DNA from 2 places in the Planococcus lenghuensis genome. Region 1 is predicted to be linked to the other one. Evidence: riboswitches for the same ligand, from Rfam matches in the RefSeq annotation. Region 1 holds a riboswitch; the other holds the start of a gene.
What was found. Region 1 has a riboswitch for preQ1 ahead of queC (7-cyano-7-deazaguanine synthase QueC). Riboswitches for the same ligand answer to the same signal wherever they lie in the genome.

Region 1 (10,788 bases):
TCCATCTATATGGAAAATATTCCGGCATACAGCCATTTATCCCTTGTTGCCTGTGCCGATCTCGATTTGGAGCGGGCTCGTTCCCAGGCGGCAGCGTTTAATATTCCAAAAGCTTGCAGCGTACAGGAACTGCTGGAAGATCCTGAAATAGATCTCGTAGTGAATCTCACACTGCCGCAAGTGCACGCGGAAGTCAGCCTGCAAATTCTGGAAGCCGGGAAGCATGTGTATGTGGAAAAACCGTTGGCCATTTCTCTTCAAGAAGCGAAGCAGGTTCTTGAAGCTGCGGATAATAAGGGATTGCTGGTCGGCAGTGCGCCTGATACTTTCCTCGGCACAGGTATCCAGACGGCTCTCCAACTGATTGAGAACGGGGAAATCGGTATACCGGTCGGCGCGTCCGCCTCCATGATCATCCGGGGACATGAGCATTGGCATCCGAACCCTTCCTTCTACTATGAAAAAGGAGGCGGTCCGCTGTTTGATATGGGCCCGTATTATTTAACTGCTTTGATCGCGTTGCTTGGTCCAATCCGGCGTCTTGCCGGCTCAGCCCGCATCAGCTATCCGGAACGGACAATTACGAGCGAACCGAACGCCGGTACGAAAATCAACGTCTCAACAGAGACACATATTGCTGGCACGATCGATTTTGCTGCAGGAGCGATCGCTACTCTCACCACCAGTTTCGATGCCTTCGGCGGATCCTCCCTCCCGCCGATCGAGATCTACGGCAGCGAAGGGACATTGCTGGTGCCTGATCCGAACACATTCGGCGGCCCTGTGAAACTTCGAAAAAAAGATGAAGAAGAATTCACTGACATCCCGTTATTGTCTGCATTCCAAGACAATGGCCGCGGTATCGGCGTCGCTGATATGGGCCGGACGATTCTCAGTAGACCGAACGCTCACCGTGCAAATGGACAGCTTGCTTACCATGTGCTTGAAGCAATGCATGGCTTTCTGGAATCATCGCACAAAGGTACTTTTTACGAAATGGAAAGCACGTGTGTAAAGCCGGCTTCATTTTCCGTCACCGACCAGGTTTTCAATTGAGTTCCCGATTTCATTTTAGACGACTAACCCCCGGATAGAGCCTTTTAGAGGGCCCATCCGGGGGTTAGTTCGTTATATTGAATTTTCTAAAGCTGCCTGTACCTGTACGAAACGCTGAGATAAAGGCGGTTTCTCGGTTGTCCCTAAACGCCGCGTTTATTTCCCCACACCAGCGCATGGAGCTGAGGCAGCACTTTGGCATCATTCATAACTGACGAGCAGGCAGTCAGATCAATCAGCCATTCGTACTGCCGCAGCAGGACGGAGACGAGATGGGCATCATCTGTTGTGGCCGTATCGCTATTGCCGACCTGCAGGAAGAACGGAACTGATGGGTAACGCATGTGAAGCTGTTCAGCAAAAGTGAAATCCGTTTCATCAAAAATCACGATTTTCAAGCTGGCATTCGCTTCATCCAATTTCCCCATAATCGCATCCAGTTTATTGAAATCGGTTTTCATCCCGGAGCTGGGCGGCTTCGGCGACAGCGTAATGTCATCGACAGCCAGCAGCCAATCCTGCCAAAATGAGCCCTGTGTTTCCACAGCGACTTTCCATCCCTGTACATGGCACAGCCGGATTAACTCCCCGATCCCTTTGTGAAGAACGGGATTGCCGCCGGAAATCGTGACATGCGAAAAAAATTGCTGCCCGGATCGTTTCAGTTCTTGAATGATTTCCTCGGGCTGCATTGCTGTACTTTTCCCTGTCCCATCCCAGGTAAATTTGGAATCGCACCAGGAACAGGAGTAATCACAACCGGCCGTCCGGACAAACATCGTTTTTTGCCCCATCACCATACCTTCTCCTTGAATCGTTGGACCAAATATCTCCATGACCGGAATTTTCATTGGAAGTCCTCCCGATTGGGCCGGTACACAACATAGCTTGTCGGCGTTTCCCGGACAATGACTTGAAGGCAGACCGGTTTATTATTCCGTGTTGTCAGAAGGGATTGAATGGAAGTCCAAATCTGTTCAGCCAACCGCTCCGTTGTCGGGAAATCGTTCTTGAATTCCGGATGATCATTCAGCACCGAGTGGTCATATCTTTTATGAACCGCTTCTTTCAATAACTTAAAATCGATCAAGAAACCAGAAGGATCCAATTCATTCCCGCCGACCGTCACATTGACAAAGTATGTATGGCCATGCATCACTTGACACTTCCCCGCTTCTTTCGATGGAATGAAATGAGCGGCAGAAAAATTAAAATCCTTATTCAATTCAAAACGGTAAGTATGCGGAACGGCCGGATAAAATTGCTGCATCATACGGCCGCTCCTTCAGACTTCGCTTTCAAGTATGCCTCGAGCCCTGCATTCCGCAATCTGCAGGCAGGACAGTCACCGCAGCCGCTGCTTGGTATGCCATTATAGCAAGTCAATGTTTTTTCCCGGACGAAATCGAGTGCACCCAGTTCATCCGACAGTGCCCATACCTCTGCTTTATCCCGCCACACGAGCGGAGTATGCAAGACGAATTGGGCGTCCATCGCTAAATTCAACGTCACATTCAGCGATTTAATGAATGTATCCCGGCAATCCGGATAACCGCTGAAGTCCGCTTCGCTCACGCCGGTGATCAAATGACGGGCACCGATCGCTTGTGCGTATACTGCGGCAAAAGATAGAAATAAATGGTTTCTTCCCGGCACAAACGTGGATGGCAATTCGCCATCTTGCTGCTCAACCGGAATGTCATTCCGGGTGAGTGCGTTCGCCGATAATTGGTTGATCAGTTTCATGTCGAGTATTTTGAATGGTACCTGCAATTCCTCTGCAATGGCCTGTGCATGTTCAATTTCCGCCGCATGCCGCTGCCCATAATCGAATGTCACGGTCGCCACTTCTCCGAATTTTGATAACGCCCAGAACAGACAGGTTGTGCTGTCTTGACCGCCGCTGAATACAACGACTGCTTTTTCATTTTTCATCTGTTACCGCTCCTTAGTTTTTTTGAGAGGGATTTCGCGAACCTCTAATTTTTCCGAACAGGTTTCATAATACCACATTGAGGAAATGAACCGGAACAAGAAGAGCGGCATATTCTATAGACCCCAGGAATTTAATAACCAAAACAAAGCCTGATGCAATCCCTTTTCGGATTGTATCAGACTATAATTTCAACAACTTACAAAAAAGCAGTTCTTTTATCGATTGCCTACCTGCTGCTTTGCCGCTGATTGTCATGATGCGTATGCAGGTCTGCCTCCCTCTTTCTTCGCTTCATCATATAAACAAAACCGACGAACAGGAGAACCAATGACACGAGCACAATTACAAGGACCACTAATAAAAATCCGAGTGCTTCCATGTTACCTCCTCCTTCTGCCCTTCTTTAATACATTACCCCTGAATTGGGTTCTTATTCTTATTAGGCGGATTTAAGCATTCCCATTAAATACTTTTTATTAGATTAGAAAACGGAGCTCCTGTCATCTTTGAAGGCGGCATCCTGTCTTTTCCTCTAAGCAGAACCGCAGCCGCCTCCACAGGATGAACCGCACGATGAGCCGCCATCGCTGTCACTTCCACCGTCGAACTCAAAAAAACCGCCTGTTTCACCAGATGAATCAACGCGTTTGAAACCAAGGGATTGATCATAAGCAGACGGGTCTTCCCACGCAGCCCAAAAAACATAACCGAGTGTAATGGCATTGAGCGTGTCGTTACTGAATGCCCGGCTGGAACGGTTTTGCAAATTGGCCTTAATGCTTCGGAACTCTTGGATATTCCGGTAATTCTTCCGGGCGTCAAGTGCCGCTTTCACTTCACGGATCAAATACCGGGCGATTTCCTGTGTATCCGGCCGGTCGAAAAAGTACCGGTCCGCCAATGCCGCTGCGCTTTCTGTTTCCCATTCATCAATGAAACGCTGGCTCGGTTTATGCTGATAAAAGGAAAAGCCCCACGCCCGTTCTGAAAAAGGCATTTCTTCAAACAGCTCCAAATACATCATGTCAAACAGGAACCGGTCATCCTCCCCGTCCTTGCCGTCGACATTGGGCTGATGATGAATGAATTGGCCGGCAAAGGTTTCTGTGAAGGATTGATACGACTGCGTGAACAGGAGCATCGTATGCCATACTTCATCGACGCGGGTCGAAAACATCGGAACCTGTTTGAAGACCGCAGTCATCAGCAGGAACCGTTTCTGTTCAAAAATGAGCTCCATCAATGTTTGGGTGTTGAACTCCGTCTCGTCCACCATTCGATTGAAGATATTCACTTGGTATGAGAGCGGGAATGCTTTCTCCAACTGCCGGGCCAGATCCTGCGCAACCGGTTTTGTCGTTCCGATGAAATCCAAACCGAGGGATGTCTGCTGTTTCAAAAAAGTGTATTCATCGTGTTTAAGCTGTGACCGTTGCTCCCGGAACCGCGCATGCCGCCGCTTCTGGGTTCTTTTCGTGAGACCGTATGCGGCAATCAGCAGGCCGAGTAACATAACAATGACGATTACAGTGAATAAGGTTTCTGTCATCAGTCATCATCCCTTCTGGTGTATGGTTCTCGATCGTCGAATCGCACCACCTATCTCTGCTCGTTGTTACTCCTATCCATATACTTCAACACTTTCTCCGGCAACCCCTGCTTTTTTTAGAAAAACACAGGAAAATAGAACATGGATTTGCGATAAGTTGAAAAATAGAGCTTACTCCCTGTCTTTGTAAGACTTGATTTAACGTATACATTTGTATACAATTAAATAGGTATACAAATGTATACAAAGGAGTGAATCCATGAGAAATAATGATTCAAAGCGTTACAGAAGAGGAGAAAACTTTTCAGAAAGTGATGACAGACCCGAAAGTACCCACTCGGTACGAGACGGCGGGCATGGCCGCTCCGGACATCATAAAGGAGCAAAAACGTTCCGGCGCGGTCGGGCCATCGAGTTTCTGGAGCGAATGAATACGAGACGGGAGACTCTGAAGCAGCAATTGGAGACACCGGAGCTGCAGTCCATCAATCCCATTTTAGTCGGAGAGCTGAAAGCCTTGGAAACGGTCATCGCCGAGTTCACCCGGCTGTTCGAACTCCATCCCGATGAAGGGAAGCAGAACGGGCCTGTGTTGCCGGCAGAAGCGACGCCTGTCGATGATAAAACGGAGGCATAGCTCCAGAAATTGACCGCCAGTCACTACATTAACTGGATTGGGGATATCGTATGTTTATTCAAATGAGAAAAATTACCGTATCAGAAGGAAATGCCGAACAAGTCATTAGCCGGTTCAGTCAGAAAGGAATCATTGAGCAGCAGGAAGGATTCGTGGACTTAAAGATCTTAGAGAAAAAAGTCAGACGCGGCGAAGAGAAAGTCGTCGTGCTGGTTACCTGGGAGTCAGAAGACGATTTGAAGCAATGGGAGAAAAGCGACGCCCATATTGCCGGGCATAAAGCTAAACTTAATCAGTCCAAGCCGGATTACGTTCTTAATACGAAGTCTCGAAATATAACGTACGCGCGATCAAAACAAATGCTTAAAAACCCCCTTGGTCATCAAAACGAAAAGCAAGGTGCGCTGCCGGATGCAGCACGCCTTGCTTTTCTTCTATTACGCTTTCTTTAACTATCAAAAAAGAGGAATCGATTGGGAATCATCGTTCGCAAGGATTGAGGAAATATTATGATAGATTTCAGTTCCCAGTACTTTATATCCTTCGGCCGTTAAATGGATGCCATCTGCACTGACGAGACTGACCAGGTCCCCCGCCTGGCGTAAAGCCGACCGGACATCGATTTTTAATACACCTGACTCCGCTGCCACTTCCGTTACGCTGCGGTTGTACTGCCCGTGCCAATGTTCTATCCCGCCGGCTTTGCAGATCCAGTTGCTGACCCGCGAGCTGAATCGCTGAATGATATTTTCGTAATACCGCACCGGATCAAGCGGCGGCAAGGTCAGAATTATCGGAGTGATACCATGCTGTTTCACATGGGTCACAATGGAACTGATGTTTTTGCGGTAGCGATCCAACGGCACGATTGCCTGATGGGTATCATCCGGGTGATCGGCAACTTCTTCCCACAGGAAATTGCAGTCATTCCCGCCTATCCCGATAATGACAATAGCCGGTTGTTCTGCCACCACATCCTTTTCAAGCCGCGCCAGCAGTGAATTCGAGTTGTCATTGAACGCTCCTTTATTCAGCACGTGCGCTTCACTGCCGGATAAGAGTGATTCATTATTGTTCAATAGCTCCTGCAACATGGCCGGATAATTGCTTTTCAGGATTTTAAAGCGCTCATTTCTAAATGTAACGCCGCGTGTCAGGCTATCTCCAAAACAAACGATTTTCATGGTATCCCTCCTCTTTCTCCTTAATATGTATAGCACTATAGCATAAGAAAGAAAGGCATACTATTGACATTCGTCATGTGTTTCCAACCAAACAAGGAGAAACCATATAAACAGAAAAGACAAGCCCGCATTGAAAATCGGCCGGGCCTGTCTTGTTTCTTTATCTTGTTTTAAGCCGATCAGGACCAGCGCTTGCTGCGGACCGGGCGGAACTTCGCCGCTTCATAGGCAGGATTCAGGTAATACATTTCATTGCAGCAGAAATTAGCGAGTTCCGTCAATTCCTGAAAGGTGCCACAGGTGACCTTGAAGGTATGAATCCCATTTGGCATGGCTTTTAAGGATGCGTGGGCATGAATCCATTTGACTTCTTCAATTTCAACCCACCTGCTTGTTGTGCTCTCAGCTTCCACACATGTCAACCGGGCAAACAGCGTGATAAAGACCTGGCCTTCTTCTATATGCGTATCTTTTGCGCGAGTAAAATAATAGCTGCGTTTTCCTGTAACCAATGGATTCGCCTGTGACATGTATCAAACCCCCTCCTCAATAAATTACCTGTCAAATTCACTGCTGATTTTCCGCAATACTGCTGCAAGCCGCGCTGCGAAAAGTCCCGGGGCTTCTGTCGCTTCCATATGTAAACAGATACCGCCGAACTTTTCTTCTTTCCACTGCCGGTAATTCGCGGGCAGCAAATACTCATGCTCGATCAGCCCTGTTATAAAGCGCTGATAATCTTCGGTGCGGAGAAAAATTTCCGCTTCGTTTACCGCTGTACCATCCTCTTGATACTGTTCGAATGAAACTCCCAGCAGGAATGGATGATTTATCGGATTTGCCGCCGGCTCTTCGGCAGTCGTCCGATTGATTGTGAACACTCGCTTTCCCGCCTCTGCTTCCGGCCCTGTATTTAGCAGCAAGCTCACTTGCCGAACCGCTGTTTCCTCTAATTTCATGCGATCCACTCTCCCTACATTAATTTCCCTTTATCTGCCCGTGGATAATTCAGCACCAAGTAATAATCTGAATTTTTTATCTTTAAATTTAAAAGCGATAATTAACTTAAAGGCGATACTTTTTCCTATTTCTGTTTGCTATTAATTTATTTATACGATTATTTTTCTTTACACCCCTGATTATATACTCCTTTATACTTAATTTATATACTTTTATTTGTGTTTTTTATAAATTTAGATAATGATATATAACTCGATAAATCTTTCCTGATCATTGTACAAAAATTGAACTGCATTCACTATCAGGAATTTCCCTTATTGCGCTAAGGTGAATCCCTCCCTTCCATAAACTTTGCCGTTTGACCGTTTTCCTGAAAGACTCCTTTTCATCGAGTTCTTGCTGCATGCCTTGCTGTTGAAATGCGAATTCACTTAGTAAAAAAACGCCAGCCTCTCTGTGTTCAGAGAGGCTGGCGTTCAATTTTTAATGAATTATGGATCACCCCAGTTCAGTCTTTGCAACTGTAAAATAGAGACGGATTAATTTTCGGACAAACTGCTTCTCCACCGTTAAATTGCCGGAGGCCCGAATTTACCATTTTGGAAATCAAGGAAGTCTTCCTGGATTTCCTCCATTGTATTCATAACGAACGGTCCGTATGGCACAATTTCTTCTTTGATCGGTGTTCCGGAATAGACCAGGATTTTCGCCCGTCTGCTGTTGGCTTTGATGTGCAATTCACTGCTTTTTTCGGGATTTCCATTTTCATTGTAGCTGAGCAATCCAACACCGTGTTTTTTCAGGTTAACCTGATCTTTCCCGAACTCGATATCGCCACCCAGCACGTAAAGAAAAGCATTGTGGGTTTCAGGTAGATTCAACTGATAGGATGCCCCTTTATCCAGCAAAATCTCACTCATCGTAATGGGTACAACAGATTCCAGCGGGCCTTTGACACCTGCAACTTCACCTGAAAACACTTTAACCGATCCGCCGTCAAAGGGCACAACCGGCGCTTCTTCGGAATACACGTTCTGATAGGAAGTTTTCGACTTCCGCTGATTCTTAGGCAAATTCAGCCATAACTGCAGTGTGTGGGCAACATCGTGTTCCACGCCTTCTTCCGCATGACGCGCTGCCCATCCGGCGTTCATGTACTGCACGTCGCCCGGTTCCAGGATATCTCGGCCTCCGCCATTATCAATATGTTCCAGTCGGCCATCGACGACGTAAGTGACCGTCTGAAATCCCCGGTGTGGATGATCAGCGAACGCTCCACGTTTAAACCAATCTTCAGCCATCAGAATAAATGGATCAAAGTCGTTCCAGCGTCCTGTTGGAAGTATCCAGCCCTTCTGAATGAATGGAAACGCCGCTTCTTCGTATTCCACATACCAATGCTCCTTAATTTTCCGTTGAAATACTGCTTCGTGTGCTTGCTGCTCTGCCATCATGTCATCTCCTCTACGATTAAATCAGAAATTTTTCTTGCAAGGCTATGGTCATTCGTTTTTAAACAAAAAAGTATATAAAGTACAGTTGTCATTGGAACACATTCCCACCAGGGATGCAATTATCCCGTTCAGCTCTATGACGACAGAAGGATACTCAGTCTTTTTGATGGGCATCCCTTCATCCGCATGCTATGATGGAACTATTACTCTCTGAGAGGGGGATGCATGTGACATCTCGTGTGACCACAAAAGATAAGCTGCTGAACCTATTGAAAAAAGATGCGCCGCTTACTGTGGGGCAATTGGCGGAACGGCTGGATGTAACTGAAATGGCGATCCGCAAACACTTGCATATGCTGGAAAAAGATGCGTTCATCCGGTCATCTGAAATCCGTCAGCCGATCGGGCGGCCGATTCAGACGTTTTCGCTGTCTGACAAAGCGGAAAAGCTGTTTCCGAAGACGTACGAGAACCTGACTGTGGATTTTCTCGAAGATCTCCGGGCAATTCAAGGCGAAGCGGTCATTGATCAATTGTTTGAAAATCGGAGCAGACGCCTATCGGCTGAGTACACAGATTTAATGACAGATAAAAGCAACGAAGAAAAAGCGGAAACGTTGAAACAGATTCAGAACGAAAAAGGCTATATGGTTGATCTGATCAAGGTCAACGATCATCAGTTTGAGTTGATTGAGCATAATTGTCCGATTTTTGGTGTATCCCGCAATTTTAAACAAGCTTGCCGATGCGAGACGGATATGTTCCGTAGCGTGCTGGAAACAGACAGTATCGAACGGACAAGTTGCAAAGCGGACGGCGACCAGCATTGCCGTTTCATGATCAGTTTTGAAAAAGATTCTACTGCTGTTATCAACTACTGAACGGATAATTTTTTTACCATGAACAGCGTCCTGTTCATGGTTTTTTGTTGTCCGGAAATTTTATGCTGAGCATTCCCATTGCTTTTTAAAAAATGGATGCTGTATGATGAAAATATACTTTCTAAACTAAAAAGTATAAAAAGTATTTTTAGGAGGAATTCAATATGGCAACTTATTCATTACCCGCACTTACATACGATTTCGGCGCACTTGAACCGGTGATTGACCGGCAGACAATGGAAATCCATCACGATAAGCATCACCAGGCATATGTCAATAAACTGAACGCCGCACTTGAAGGACAGGATAGCCTTCAGGAAAAATCGCTGGAAGAACTGCTTTCAAACTTGGATGCGGTTCCGGAATCGATCCGAACTGCAGTCCGCAATAACGGCGGCGGCCACCTGAATCATTCCCTGTTCTGGGAGATCCTCGCTGCCCCTTCCGAGAACAATGCGCCGTCCGGCAAACTGGCTCAAGCGATCGATGCGAAATTCGGCAGCTTCGAGAACTTTAAATCGGCGTTTTCAGATGCCGCCGCTACCCGCTTCGGATCCGGCTGGGCATGGCTTATCGTTACCGAAGATGGCGGTGTGGATGTGACGAGCACATTGAACCAGGATAATCCCATCCAAAACGGCCAGACGGCAATTCTCGGAATCGACGTGTGGGAACACGCATATTACTTGAATTATCAGAACCGCAGACCAGATTATATCTCCAACTTCTTTAAAGTCATTAACTGGGATGCAGTTTCAGCGAAGTACGAAAACGCCCACGGCTGATGAGGAAGGCGGAGGAGCCGAAATGGCTCCTCCCCCTTTATTTAATTAGCGTGAAGCTAGGAGGTTTTTTTAATGAAAGAAGATTTGCAAGTATATGATATGACGATTATCGGCGGCGGTCCAACGGGATTGTTCACTGCGTTTTACGGCGGGATGCGTGACGCGAGCGTTAAAATTATTGAGAGCCTGCCGCAGCTCGGCGGTCAGCTGGCGACACTCTATCCTGAAAAATACATTTACGATATCGCCGGACTGCCGAAGATCAAAGCGCAGGATCTGGTCGATAACCTGAAAGAACAGATGAGCCTGTTCTCTCCCGCTGTCACCCTTGGTCAATCGGTAAAAG
Region 2 (10,788 bases), 1.8 Mb from region 1:
GTGCGCCGTACAGTGCCGCTTGGCTATCCGAAGTCAGCGGAAGGAAACGGACTGTTGGCGCTCGATATCCTCCGTAAATTCGAGCAATTATTCAAGTTGTTTAATTCATCATTCGGACCCGACACGGAAAGGGCGGGACGATAAGCCACATGACAATCGGCCCGAAAAATAACATTGATATTGCTGAAATTGGCATCGAAAAGTATTTAAAGAGCAAAGGATGCGAGTTGGAACAGATTGCAGTCGGAAAATCAATGGCAGCCCTGCGTGATTGATCTATTCTATAAGAGGAGTGATTGTATGTATCCGAATCTTGAAGGGAAAACCGCAATTGTGACAGGCTCATCAAAAGGAATCGGAAAAGGTATTGCCGAGCGCTTCGGCAACGAGAAGATGAATGTTGTTGTCGATTATCTGACAGATCCTGATGGAGCAAGCGATACGGCAGAAACGATCAGACAAAACGGCGGGCAGGCAGTGACAGTCCAGGCGGATGTCTCGAAAGAGGCGGATATCCGGAAACTGATCGATACGGCAGTCAGTGAATTTGGTTCACTCGATGTTCTTGTCAATAACGCTGGCTTCAGTGAAAGTGAACCATCCAAAGAACTGGACCTGGAAACATGGCAGCGGGTGCTGGATGTCAATTTGACCGGTGCATTTATCGCAAGCCGGGAAGCGCTGAAATACATGACGGAGCACGAGGTGAAAGGATCGATCATCAATATATCAAGTGTTCACCAAGTGATGCCGATGATTGAGAATGTCCATTACGGCGTGACGAAAGCAGGCATCAAAATGCTGACGGAAACACTTGCTATTGAGTATGCGGCACAAGGAATCCGGGTCAATGCTATTGCGCCGGGTGCCATCAATACACCCGGAAATCCGATTTTTGAAAAAAGTGAAGAACAGCAGCAAAAAATGCTTGATAAAATCCCCATGCGGGAGATCGGCCGGCCGGAACAAATGGCAGCGGTCGCAGCTTGGCTCGCTTCCTCAGAAGCGGATTATGTGACCGGTGCCACCTTATTCGCTGATGGCGGCATGACGCTGTATCCATCCCAATTAAAATGATGACTGAAGCGTTTCAGCTTAAAAGCTGAACGCTTTTTTAATTTTTCGGAGGATACGAACGATCATGCGGAAAAATGACAAAGCATGATACTCAGTAATGCGGTATAATCGAACCGAATATTTAGTTTTCAGAAAGGTCGGGTAATTCACTCCTGGCATGTATAACTGCATCTCCGCTCATTGCAGGTCCGGTTTATCCGATTATGTTTGCCGGCGGAATGACGGTCATCGGAATGCTGATGGATAGCTTAGAACAACGTTATGGATAGAAAGGAGGTTGTGCAATGTTCATTCAGCAGCCATTTGATGAGTTTCTGGGGTTTCAGTATGAACGGACCGAAACGGGGGAGGTGACGGTGACGCTTCCAGTAAAACCGCTGCACGTCAACAGTGCGGGGGTCGTGCATGGCGGTATCATTTCAACACTTGCAGATGTGGCGTTAAGCAATACGATGAAGCCGGACATGAACGGGAAGCAGACGTCCGTCACGCTCGATTTGAATGTCACTTTTTTAAAAGGGGCAAAAAGTGATCAGTTGATTGCCTATGCTGAAATTATTAAAGCCGGAAAAACGCTGACACACGCGGAATGCCGGATTACAGACGCGGCCGGTGTACTCGTAGCAAAAGCGAAAGGAATCTTTTTCAATACATAATGATCGAAGGGGAAACATAGCCAATGACGACAATACCAACAATTCCGAAAGAACTGGAGACAGAGCGACTTGTTCTTCGCATGCCGAAACCGGGTGACGGAGCCGTGGTAAATGCGGCGATCCGGGCATCGATCAATGAATTAAAATCATGGATGCCGTTTGCGCAAACAGTCCCGACCGTGGAAGAAACAGAAATCAATACGGTTGAAGCGCATCTGAATTTCCTGAAGAAAACTGTTCTCCGTTATCTGATTTTTGATAAAGAAACCGGCCAGTTCATCGGCTCTACCGGGTTCCATAATATCGATTGGGAAGTGCCGAAACTCGAAATCGGCTATTGGTTGGATACGCGTGCAAGTGGTCGGGGATATGTAACAGAAGCAGTGCAGCGGCTGACGCAATTGGCGCTTGACGGGTTTTGCTGTAAACGTGTGGAAATCCAGTGCGAAGTGGAGAACACTGCAAGCCGGAAAGTAGCGGAGAAAGCCGGTTTTCAGCTGGAGGGCATATTGCGGAACGATGAATTATCAGCGGATGGAGAACGAATTACAGATACATGCATCTATGCGGTCGTTGCAGACAGGAACTCATACTAGAGTTCCTGTTTTTACGTTGCTGCAAACCTGATAATATCTTGTCCTACGTTTGCTTGTGGCATTTTTAGGGAAAATCAGAAAAATAACAAAAATCGAAGGAGCTGAGCCGGATGACGCAAATGATCCCAAAATACAAGATGAGAGGCAGCACAACGGAAATTCTGCAGGAAGGCTATCGCTACATTCCTGATCATATGGAAAAGCTGGGGACCGATATTTTCCAGACACGGATCCTGGGTCAGAAATCGATTGTCATTACCGGGCCGGAAGCGACGGAACTTTTTTATAATGAACGCTATTTTGAGCGGAAGACAGCTATACCGCTGCGCATTAGAGACACGATATTCGGCAGGGGCGGCGTGCAGGTACTTGATGATGAAGAACACAGAAACCGGAAAGCAATGTTCATGTCCTTCATGACAATGCCAAGACTGAAGCTGATTTCGGATATTGCATCCGAACAATGGCGCCGGGCAGCACGCGAGTGGGAAAAGCAGGATGAGGTCGTGCTATTTAAAGAAGCGCAGAAAGTGATGCTGCGTACTGCATGCCGCTGGGCTGGCGTGCCGCTGAAAGAAAAAGACACTGAAAAACGGGCAAAACAATTAATCGCGCTGGTCGATTCGATCGGCGGTGTAGGACCGCGCCACTGGAAAGGCAATATGGCGCGTCATGCAACAAACGAATGGATGGAAGAAGTGATTGAACAGGAACGGAGCGGTGCATTGCAGGCGCCGTCAGACAGTCCGCTCCATGTCATTGCACGTCATCAGCAGCTTGATGGCAGCCTGCTGGATAAGCGCGTGGCAGCCGTAGAAATGGTCAATATCATCCGGCCGATTACGGCGATTACCTGGTATGTCACATTTGGTGCAATGGCCATGCATGCCAATCCGGAAACACGGGAACGGCTTGCGACAGGGGAAGCGACATACGCACATATGTTTACGCAGGAAGTGCGCCGTTTTTATCCGTTCGCCCCATTTCTGGGCGCGCGCGTCCGGCGGAGCTTCCTATGGCATGATATCCGGTTTTCAAAAGGAGAGCTGGTATTCCTTGATATCCACGGACTCAACCGTGATCCGCGCATTTGGCAGGATCCGGATCTCTTTATTCCGGAGCGGTTCCGCGAATGGACCGGGACGCCATTCGATTTCATTCCGCAGGGCGGCGGCGATCATTATCTTGGCCATCGCTGTGCGGGGGAATGGGTCACTATTGAAGTTATGCAGAAGAGCATGCAATTTCTCGCAGGTGAAATTGACTATGAGGTGCCACCACAGGATCTTCATATCGATGTAAACCGCATTCCAACGATGCCGGCCAGCGAATTTATCATGTCGGATATCCGGCTCAATCGCTGACGGCTTTGGTATACTTGGAGTAAAAACAGAAAAGTGTGGGGATTGGCATGATAGATTTTTTTAACCGTCCGGAACTGAAGGGGCTGTATGTCGGGAAGCCGAAACGGCTCCGGAATGCTGAAGGGCGGGAGTTGCACTCCGGTATATTCAAGCTGCCGACGGAAGAAGCGACACTGCGGCGGGAAGGCTTCGAAGGTGATGGGGTGGCGAATATGAAGAACCACGGTGGACTTGACAGAGCTGTCTGCATATATGGACTTGAGCATTACCGGCAGTGGAACCGTGAATACCGGACACAGCTCAGCGAAGCGAGTTTCGGAGAAAATTTGCTCGCGGAGAACATGGAAGAAGAAAACGTGCATATCGGAGACGTTTTCCAAGTCGGGGAAGCTGTCATTCAAATTACGATGGGCCGGATTCCCTGCGATACCATTAATAAACGCACCGGAATCCCGACGCTCATGAAGCGGTTCATGGAGACCAGCCATACCGGATTTCTTTGCCGGGTGCTGGAGGAAGGCGTGGTCAGACAAGATTCGGCCATCAAGAAAGTGGAGGAAGACCCACAGCGGATTTCAGTCTTTTATGCAAATTCCATTTACTTTAACAATCCTGAATTCATCGAAGGGATGGAAAATGTGGTTGCCGTCCCTGCACTCGCGGAAGACTGGCGCAGGCGGTTTGAAAAACGCATTGCAAAAGCCCGGCTGGCGGATTGAAGGCAAAAAACACAAGAAAACCGGAAGCGGCCGCTTCCGGTTTTGGTTTAGGTTGACTGCACAGCGGCGACTTGCTTATCGTGCTGTCCGCGCCGGCAAAGCCGAACGAGCAGGTAAACGATCGGTGTATCAACAGCGGCAGCGAACCACTTAAACACATATTGCGTCACGATCATGAGCAACAAGGCACTCAGCGGCATCGTGCCGTAGAAAGCGATCGTGATGAACAGCGTGGTATCGACCAGCTGGCTTACCATGGTTGATGCATTATTCCGGACCCATAACTTTGAATCGCCATGCCGGGCTTTCAGCTTGTGGAAAATGGTGATATCCAAGTTCTGACTGACGAAATACGACACAAGACTGGCGAGTGTTACCCGGAAGCCGGCAGAAAATACGGTTTCAAATGACTCTTGACTGCTGAAAAATGCAGCAGACGGCAGCTGGATAGCTGTGTAAATGAAAATAAGTGCACAAATTTGTGTAACAAATCCGGCAACGACCGTCTGCCGGGCTGCTTCCTTGCCGTATACTTCGGCAATGGTATCCGTAATCGGAAACGTAAAGACATAGACGATAACGGCAGCAGGCAAAACGAGCCATTCATTTAACGCAAACAGTTTGACCGCCAGTATGTTGGCCAGCACCAGAAAACCGACGAACGCGCCATTCAAGTAGAGCAGCATAAGTAATTTCCTCCTCAGCGGTTATCGACTTTTTCCGGATACATGTCATGATTCATCATCCGGTGCGACGCCATTTCTTCGTATTTTGTTCCAGGTTTGCCGTAATTCGTGTATGGATCAATGGACAGGCCGCCACGTGGCGTAAATTTCCCCCATACTTCGATGTAGCGGGGGTCTAACAGTTCAATCAGGTCATTCATGATGATGTTGACGCAGTCTTCGTGAAAATCCCCGTGATTTCGGAAGCTGAACAAGTACAATTTCAGCGACTTGCTTTCTACAAGTTTTTTGTCAGGGATAAATGAAATGTACATCGTCGCGAAATCCGGCTGTCCCGTCATCGGACAAAGTGATGTGAATTCCGGGCAATTGAACTTCACAAAGAAGTCGCGATTCACATGCAGATTGTCGACCGCCTCCAAAATCGATGGATCGTATTCAAATGTGTATTTTGTATGTTGATTGCCGAGCAATGATAAATGCCCGAGTGATTGATCTTGTCTTCCAGCCATTAAAAAAGCCTCCCTGAGTGTCAGCATTCAGGAGAGGCCATAAAAAAATGGAATAAGAAAAGCCGAATCGCATCTGGATTCGGCTGAGTTTCACTAATCCATAGTTTTTTATAGAGGGTGTGCGCTATGAACCTCTCCCGCTGCCGGATTATTTAATTTCCGTTCTTTATAGTATAGACAGAAACGCGGCATGTCAATAGAATGTTTGAATTCCCCTGTAACGGAAATATTAAGAGGAAGGAGTAAGTTAAGGAGGAGTAACCATGACAGATGCACAGCTGAAAGAATTCAAGGAGCGTTTGGAAAACAACTTGAAAGATCTTGAAGAACGGATTCAACATAGAGAAGAATTCAATACGAATGAGCTTTCTCAGTATGATAATCACCCAGGGGATAATGCTACTCAATTATTCGATAAGGAACGCGGCCTGGCGATTACTGAATTTAAACAAGAGGAAATTGACGATACACGTGCAGCACTTCAGGCGATTGAGGATGGGACATACGGAAAATGTGCTGTGTGTGGACGAGAAATTCAATATGACCGCTTGGATATCCTCCCGACCGCGTTAACTTGCATCGATCATGCGGATCAGCAGCCGGATATGAATACACGGCCAGGCGAGGAAGATATTATGGAGCCGATGACAGATCAGCCAGTTGAAAAAGAAGATGATCGGCTTCGTGACTTCAATAACAGTTTTGAAGAAGTGGAAGATTTCGGTTCGTCGGATACACCGCAGGATCAGCCGAATGAAGATCAAGAGAACTTCTATGATGATAATGACACAAATCGCGATCAGTAATGCAGGAACAACAAGCAATTGACAAGGGTGGATAATATGGAATTGGAACAAGAGCTGTATGAATTGGAATGCAGTCATATTCATCCGGATATCCGGATCTCTTCTCAAAAACTGAACGAAGTGTTGGATGAAGCATTCTTTGAATTCGGCAGTTCAGGAAAGGTTTGGAAACGGGCGGATTACGAAGGCGATCATGCCTTGGAACCGGATGACATGGAAATCTCCGAATTTCAAGTGCATGCGTTAGGACCGGATGGCGCATTGACCACCTATCGCCTGTTCAATAAAACCAGCAGCCGTCACTCCCTGCGAAGTTCCATATGGCGCAGACGGGGAAACGGGTGGAAACTGTATTTCCACCAGGGAACCCCTGCGGAGTGAAAAGGTTTTGCCGGACGTGAAAACGGTTATTTATAAGGATAGGATCCTTTGGGAAAAGGAGGGGTAAGATTGAAAAATGCAGTTGTATTATTCGATGGGGATTGCAATTTCTGTGATTCCAGTGTTCAATTCATCATAAATCATGACCCGGTCGGTTATTTTAACTTCGCCTCACTGCAGAGCGAAATCGGGGAAGAGCTGTCAGAGAAATATAATATACCGGATGACGTGGATAGCCTCGTACTGATACAGGATGACCAAGCCTATGTGAAAACAGATGGGGCGCTGCGGATTGCGAATCACCTGACGGGACTGTGGAAGCTTGCTTACTACTTGAAGTCGTTTCCGCGTCCGCTGCGCGATGCCGCATACGATACATTTGCCAGAAACCGGTACAAGATTTTTGGTCAATTGCAGGCTTGTATGCTGCCACCGCCGCATGTGCGAAAGCGATTCCTGGATAAGTAATCGAGAAAAACCGCCTCTTGCAGGCGGTTTTTTATGTTGCATTGAAATCCTGGCGCAGATACAGCTTTATTGATTTTTACTTTATGAAGCGGGAGCTGCCCAACCGGCAGGCTCCCGCTGATTACTCTTATTCAAAATTCGAATACCGCCAGTATTGATTGGCAATTGTACCGGCCATGTATGCGAGCCCTTTGCTTTCAGCCCGGTGCAGCGGCATCCATTCTTCTTGCCCGCTGCGATTTAAGTAGACTTCGTGATTCGGTGCCTGATCATGTACACCCACAATGTCAAAATGTCCATTGCGGTAAAAGGTTGCCGATATATCGTAATCGATGGCAGGGGAAGCGGTGAGCGGATTGCCGACACTGTGTGTAATCGCCACCACCGCTTTCTGATCGTCTTCATCCACTTGCTCGACACCGACTTTTTCGGCTGAACCGACGCCTGCTTTCCGGAATTTCTTCCGCCAATTATAGGCAATGGATGTGCCGACGTCTTTTTTGAAGTTGTCGACCGTTGCTTCTTTGTCCAATCGGATTGTAAACTCAACCAATGTCCGGTAACGTTTACTGTGCGGATCAAATCCGCGGCCATCTCCTTTGAAAAAACGATTGGGGGAAGTCAGATTCGGATTAGCCAGTATTTCTTCCGATAGAAAAGTCTTATACCGGAAATTCCAGATCGGATATTGAATTTCCCCTTTTGGTTTTTCAGGCATATTCAGGAGCGTATCAAGCTTACCGAGCCGCTTGGTCAGCCAAAATGATTCTTCTGATGCTTCCTGCTCGGTGGAATTAGGATTTAACATACCAAACACCGATGCAACCAGCGATTTTTCCGAGCTGAACAACTCTTCTGCTGACCGTTCAAGCGGTCGTTTTGCATGGATCGTATATACATATTCGCTATGCATATCCACCGATGTATCGGTGAACTGACTTTCCTGTACAGCGTCCAGTAGCTCATTATTCCGGAAAATTTCATATGCATTAATTCCTTGGATATCACCCCAAGCAAGTGTCACTTCTCCATCTGCTATGATTGCTGTAAGTACAATTTGCCGGAGCTGGTTTTCTGTCTCTGATCCTCTTTCTTCTGTGCCAGTCTGCATTTTCAGCCGTTCAACCGGTTCTCCAGCCTCGTTAAGCCGCTCAATCGTATAAATATAGAGTTCACCTTTGCGCAGCTGGTCGTCTCTAAAAACTGTTTCTCTGCCTTCATAGAGTACGCGCTCCTCCCGGGTTATCCGGCATACGCTCCCGGTATCCGTCCATGAAAATTCAATGACGCTGTCTGACTGCTCCAATGATTCAACCTTCAACTTTTTCACTGTGAGTACCTCCGCCTTTTTTATTCTAATACCCTTTCCTTACAAGAAAATTCCGTAATATTTGTAATGAACTTAATATAAATTTCACGGGAAGCGACGAATCCTTTCTGTATAATTAAAGAGACAACTGGAGGTGTTGAAGATGGCTCATCCGTCTCAATTACTGGATCAATTAAAAAAAGAGAAACCGGAACTGGAAGTCCAACATTGGGTGTACGGCATTTTTAACACGAACTACGCCGAACCTGCAAGCGGGATTAAGGGCATCCTTACCGCGACGGGTTCTGAACTGGTCTTTTTGGGTCATGACGCATCAGGGGAAGGAAAGACAGCAATCATTCCGTTTACCGACATCCGTCGTGTAACTGCTGTGTTAAGCGGAGCTGCACAAATCACGTGTCAGACCGATGCCGGCAATCTGGAGATTTCCTACATTTCACGCGGGGATGCTGCTGCCCTGGTTGCACATTTGGAGACGCATTGCGGATAAGGGAGCAGTGAACACATGCTGAAAAAAGGGCTGTCCCGACAGGTCATGGATATGACTTATCGGACAGCCCTTCTTTGGTTTTACAGCTCGCCTTCTGTTCAGTCCGCCGGAAGCTTTACGGAAACATGCCAAGGCGCACATCAAATCCGGGCGTATTGCCCGGACCGGTTTTCTCCGGATATTTTCAAGGGAAATCCACGTTCGAAAAAGCAGGGAGAGAACACCGAATGGTGATTCTCTCCCTGCCTTTGATTCAAAGAGGAGCTTTTTGAACAGCTCCTGTTGACTAGAGTTTAATCTTTTTCATCGAAGTAGACATGCTTCAATTCCCATGTATCACCAATCTCGAGTACGCCGAATGAATAATGAGGCTGCCGCCGTTTATCAGTCGGTGAGCCAGGATTGAAGAGAAGCACATCCTTCTCTTTTCGCATAAGCGGAATGTGGGAATGACCGAACACGATGATATCCACTTCATCATCTGCGAACGCATCCAGTGCCCGCTGTTCTGTCGTCTTCTGAGTGCCATCGCCGTGAATGACGCCGACTCTCACTTGAGCGAATGTGAGTACTTTTTTTCGGCCGAATTTATCAGCTATTTCCCATGGATCCACATTGCCGGCGACGCCGTCTGTTTCAGCATAGGCCGCCAGTTCGTGATAGACATCCAGCTGTTGCCAGTCACCGGCATGAACGATGAAGTCAGCATCCTGGAGCATGACAGTCAGCGCATGGGGCAGTTTTTTTGCCCGCATCGGAATATGCGTATCCGATAGAATAACTACTTTCATGTGATCGCCTCCTAATTTGCCGTCTGTTCGAGTACATCCGTCACCAGTCCGGCCGGATAGACGCTGCCATCATTATCTTCCACTTCCTCGATCATCATGCCGATGATCGGGGAAGGCTGGTCTGCGTTATAACCGATGAAAAAACCGTTTTGCTGGCCTTCCGTCTGCAATTGGACTGTGCCGGTTTTACCTGCCACAGGCACAGCCGCCGCTTTAACGGCATCCAAAGGGCCTTCTTCCACCACATTGCGGAGACTCGTGCGGATCCGTTCTGCATTCTCTGCACTCACCAAGTTCTCTTTCCACACTTCCGGTTCTTCTTCCGCGAATAACATCGGTTCATAAATCGTTCCGTCATTGATGAACGCTTCATAAAGCGACGTCAAGTGGACAATATTCGCGAGCATTTCACCTTGCCCATAGGAGGTGTCTGCCAGCTGAATCTCTGAATCGATGGTTCCGTCATTGGTAATCTGAGAAGCCGCCAGATTCATCGGAAATGGAATCTCTTCCCCGAAACCGAAACTCGTTAAGCCTTCTGTCAACTTCTCTTCTCCCAATGCAAGTCCTTGCTGAGCAAAATAGATGTTATCAGAATAAACGAGTGCTTTATTCAAATCGATCGGATTCGGCACTTCCGGATGCACACGGGCGACTTCGTAATTGCCCCAGGAGCGATCGCGTTGCCATGTCTTGCTGTTGATCTCCACCCCTGCAGCAGGGTCGAGTGTACCGGCTTCCAGACCAATGGCTGCTGTAATCGGTTTTATAGTGGAGCCGGGAGCGTACCGGGCGGTAAACCGGTTAAACAGCGGATTCTTCGGGTTATCCTGCAATTCCTGAAAGCGGGATGATTTCATGCCGAGCACAAATTCATTCGGATCAAAGCCGGGTGAGCTGACAAGGGCCAGC

Region 2: another riboswitch for preQ1. It lies ahead of queF (preQ(1) synthase); the one in region 1 lies ahead of queC (7-cyano-7-deazaguanine synthase QueC).

The regions. Positions count from the first base shown of each region.
Region 1 is NZ_CP019640.1:1,973,013-1,983,800, forward strand. It holds gene B0X71_RS10155 (Gfo/Idh/MocA family protein) at 1-1,056, shown strand, start outside; gene queE (7-carboxy-7-deazaguanine synthase QueE) at 1,200-1,907, opposite strand; gene queD (6-carboxytetrahydropterin synthase QueD) at 1,904-2,329, opposite strand; gene queC (7-cyano-7-deazaguanine synthase QueC) at 2,326-2,991, opposite strand; PreQ1 riboswitch class I at 2,999-3,042, opposite strand; gene B0X71_RS20965 (hypothetical protein) at 3,219-3,371, opposite strand; gene B0X71_RS10175 (glycine-rich domain-containing protein) at 3,525-4,541, opposite strand; gene B0X71_RS10180 (hypothetical protein) at 4,801-5,178, shown strand; partial or broken gene B0X71_RS10185 (antibiotic biosynthesis monooxygenase family protein) at 5,229-5,545, shown strand; gene B0X71_RS10190 (SGNH/GDSL hydrolase family protein) at 5,634-6,362, opposite strand; gene B0X71_RS10195 (hypothetical protein) at 6,542-6,892, opposite strand; gene B0X71_RS10200 (hypothetical protein) at 6,917-7,321, opposite strand; gene B0X71_RS10205 (pirin family protein) at 7,892-8,773, opposite strand; gene B0X71_RS10210 (helix-turn-helix transcriptional regulator) at 8,998-9,657, shown strand; gene B0X71_RS10215 (superoxide dismutase) at 9,822-10,442, shown strand; gene B0X71_RS10220 (NAD(P)/FAD-dependent oxidoreductase) at 10,515-10,788, shown strand, end outside.
Region 2 is NZ_CP019640.1:202,296-213,083, forward strand. It holds gene B0X71_RS01125 (S8 family peptidase) at 1-144, shown strand, start outside; gene B0X71_RS21510 (hypothetical protein) at 150-275, shown strand; gene B0X71_RS01130 (glucose 1-dehydrogenase) at 301-1,077, shown strand; gene B0X71_RS01135 (PaaI family thioesterase) at 1,362-1,733, shown strand; gene B0X71_RS01140 (GNAT family N-acetyltransferase) at 1,757-2,329, shown strand; gene B0X71_RS01145 (CYP152 family fatty-acid peroxygenase CypC) at 2,440-3,693, shown strand; gene B0X71_RS01150 (MOSC domain-containing protein) at 3,741-4,412, shown strand; gene B0X71_RS01155 (queuosine precursor transporter) at 4,460-5,098, opposite strand; gene queF (preQ(1) synthase) at 5,113-5,610, opposite strand; PreQ1 riboswitch class I at 5,705-5,751, opposite strand; gene B0X71_RS01165 (TraR/DksA C4-type zinc finger protein) at 5,874-6,416, shown strand; gene B0X71_RS01170 (nuclear transport factor 2 family protein) at 6,453-6,797, shown strand; gene B0X71_RS01175 (thiol-disulfide oxidoreductase DCC family protein) at 6,867-7,265, shown strand; gene B0X71_RS01180 (DUF3238 domain-containing protein) at 7,393-8,595, opposite strand; gene B0X71_RS01185 (hypothetical protein) at 8,738-9,085, shown strand; gene B0X71_RS01190 (hypothetical protein) at 9,101-9,319, shown strand; gene B0X71_RS01195 (metallophosphoesterase family protein) at 9,379-9,876, opposite strand; gene B0X71_RS01200 (penicillin-binding transpeptidase domain-containing protein) at 9,888-10,788, opposite strand, start outside.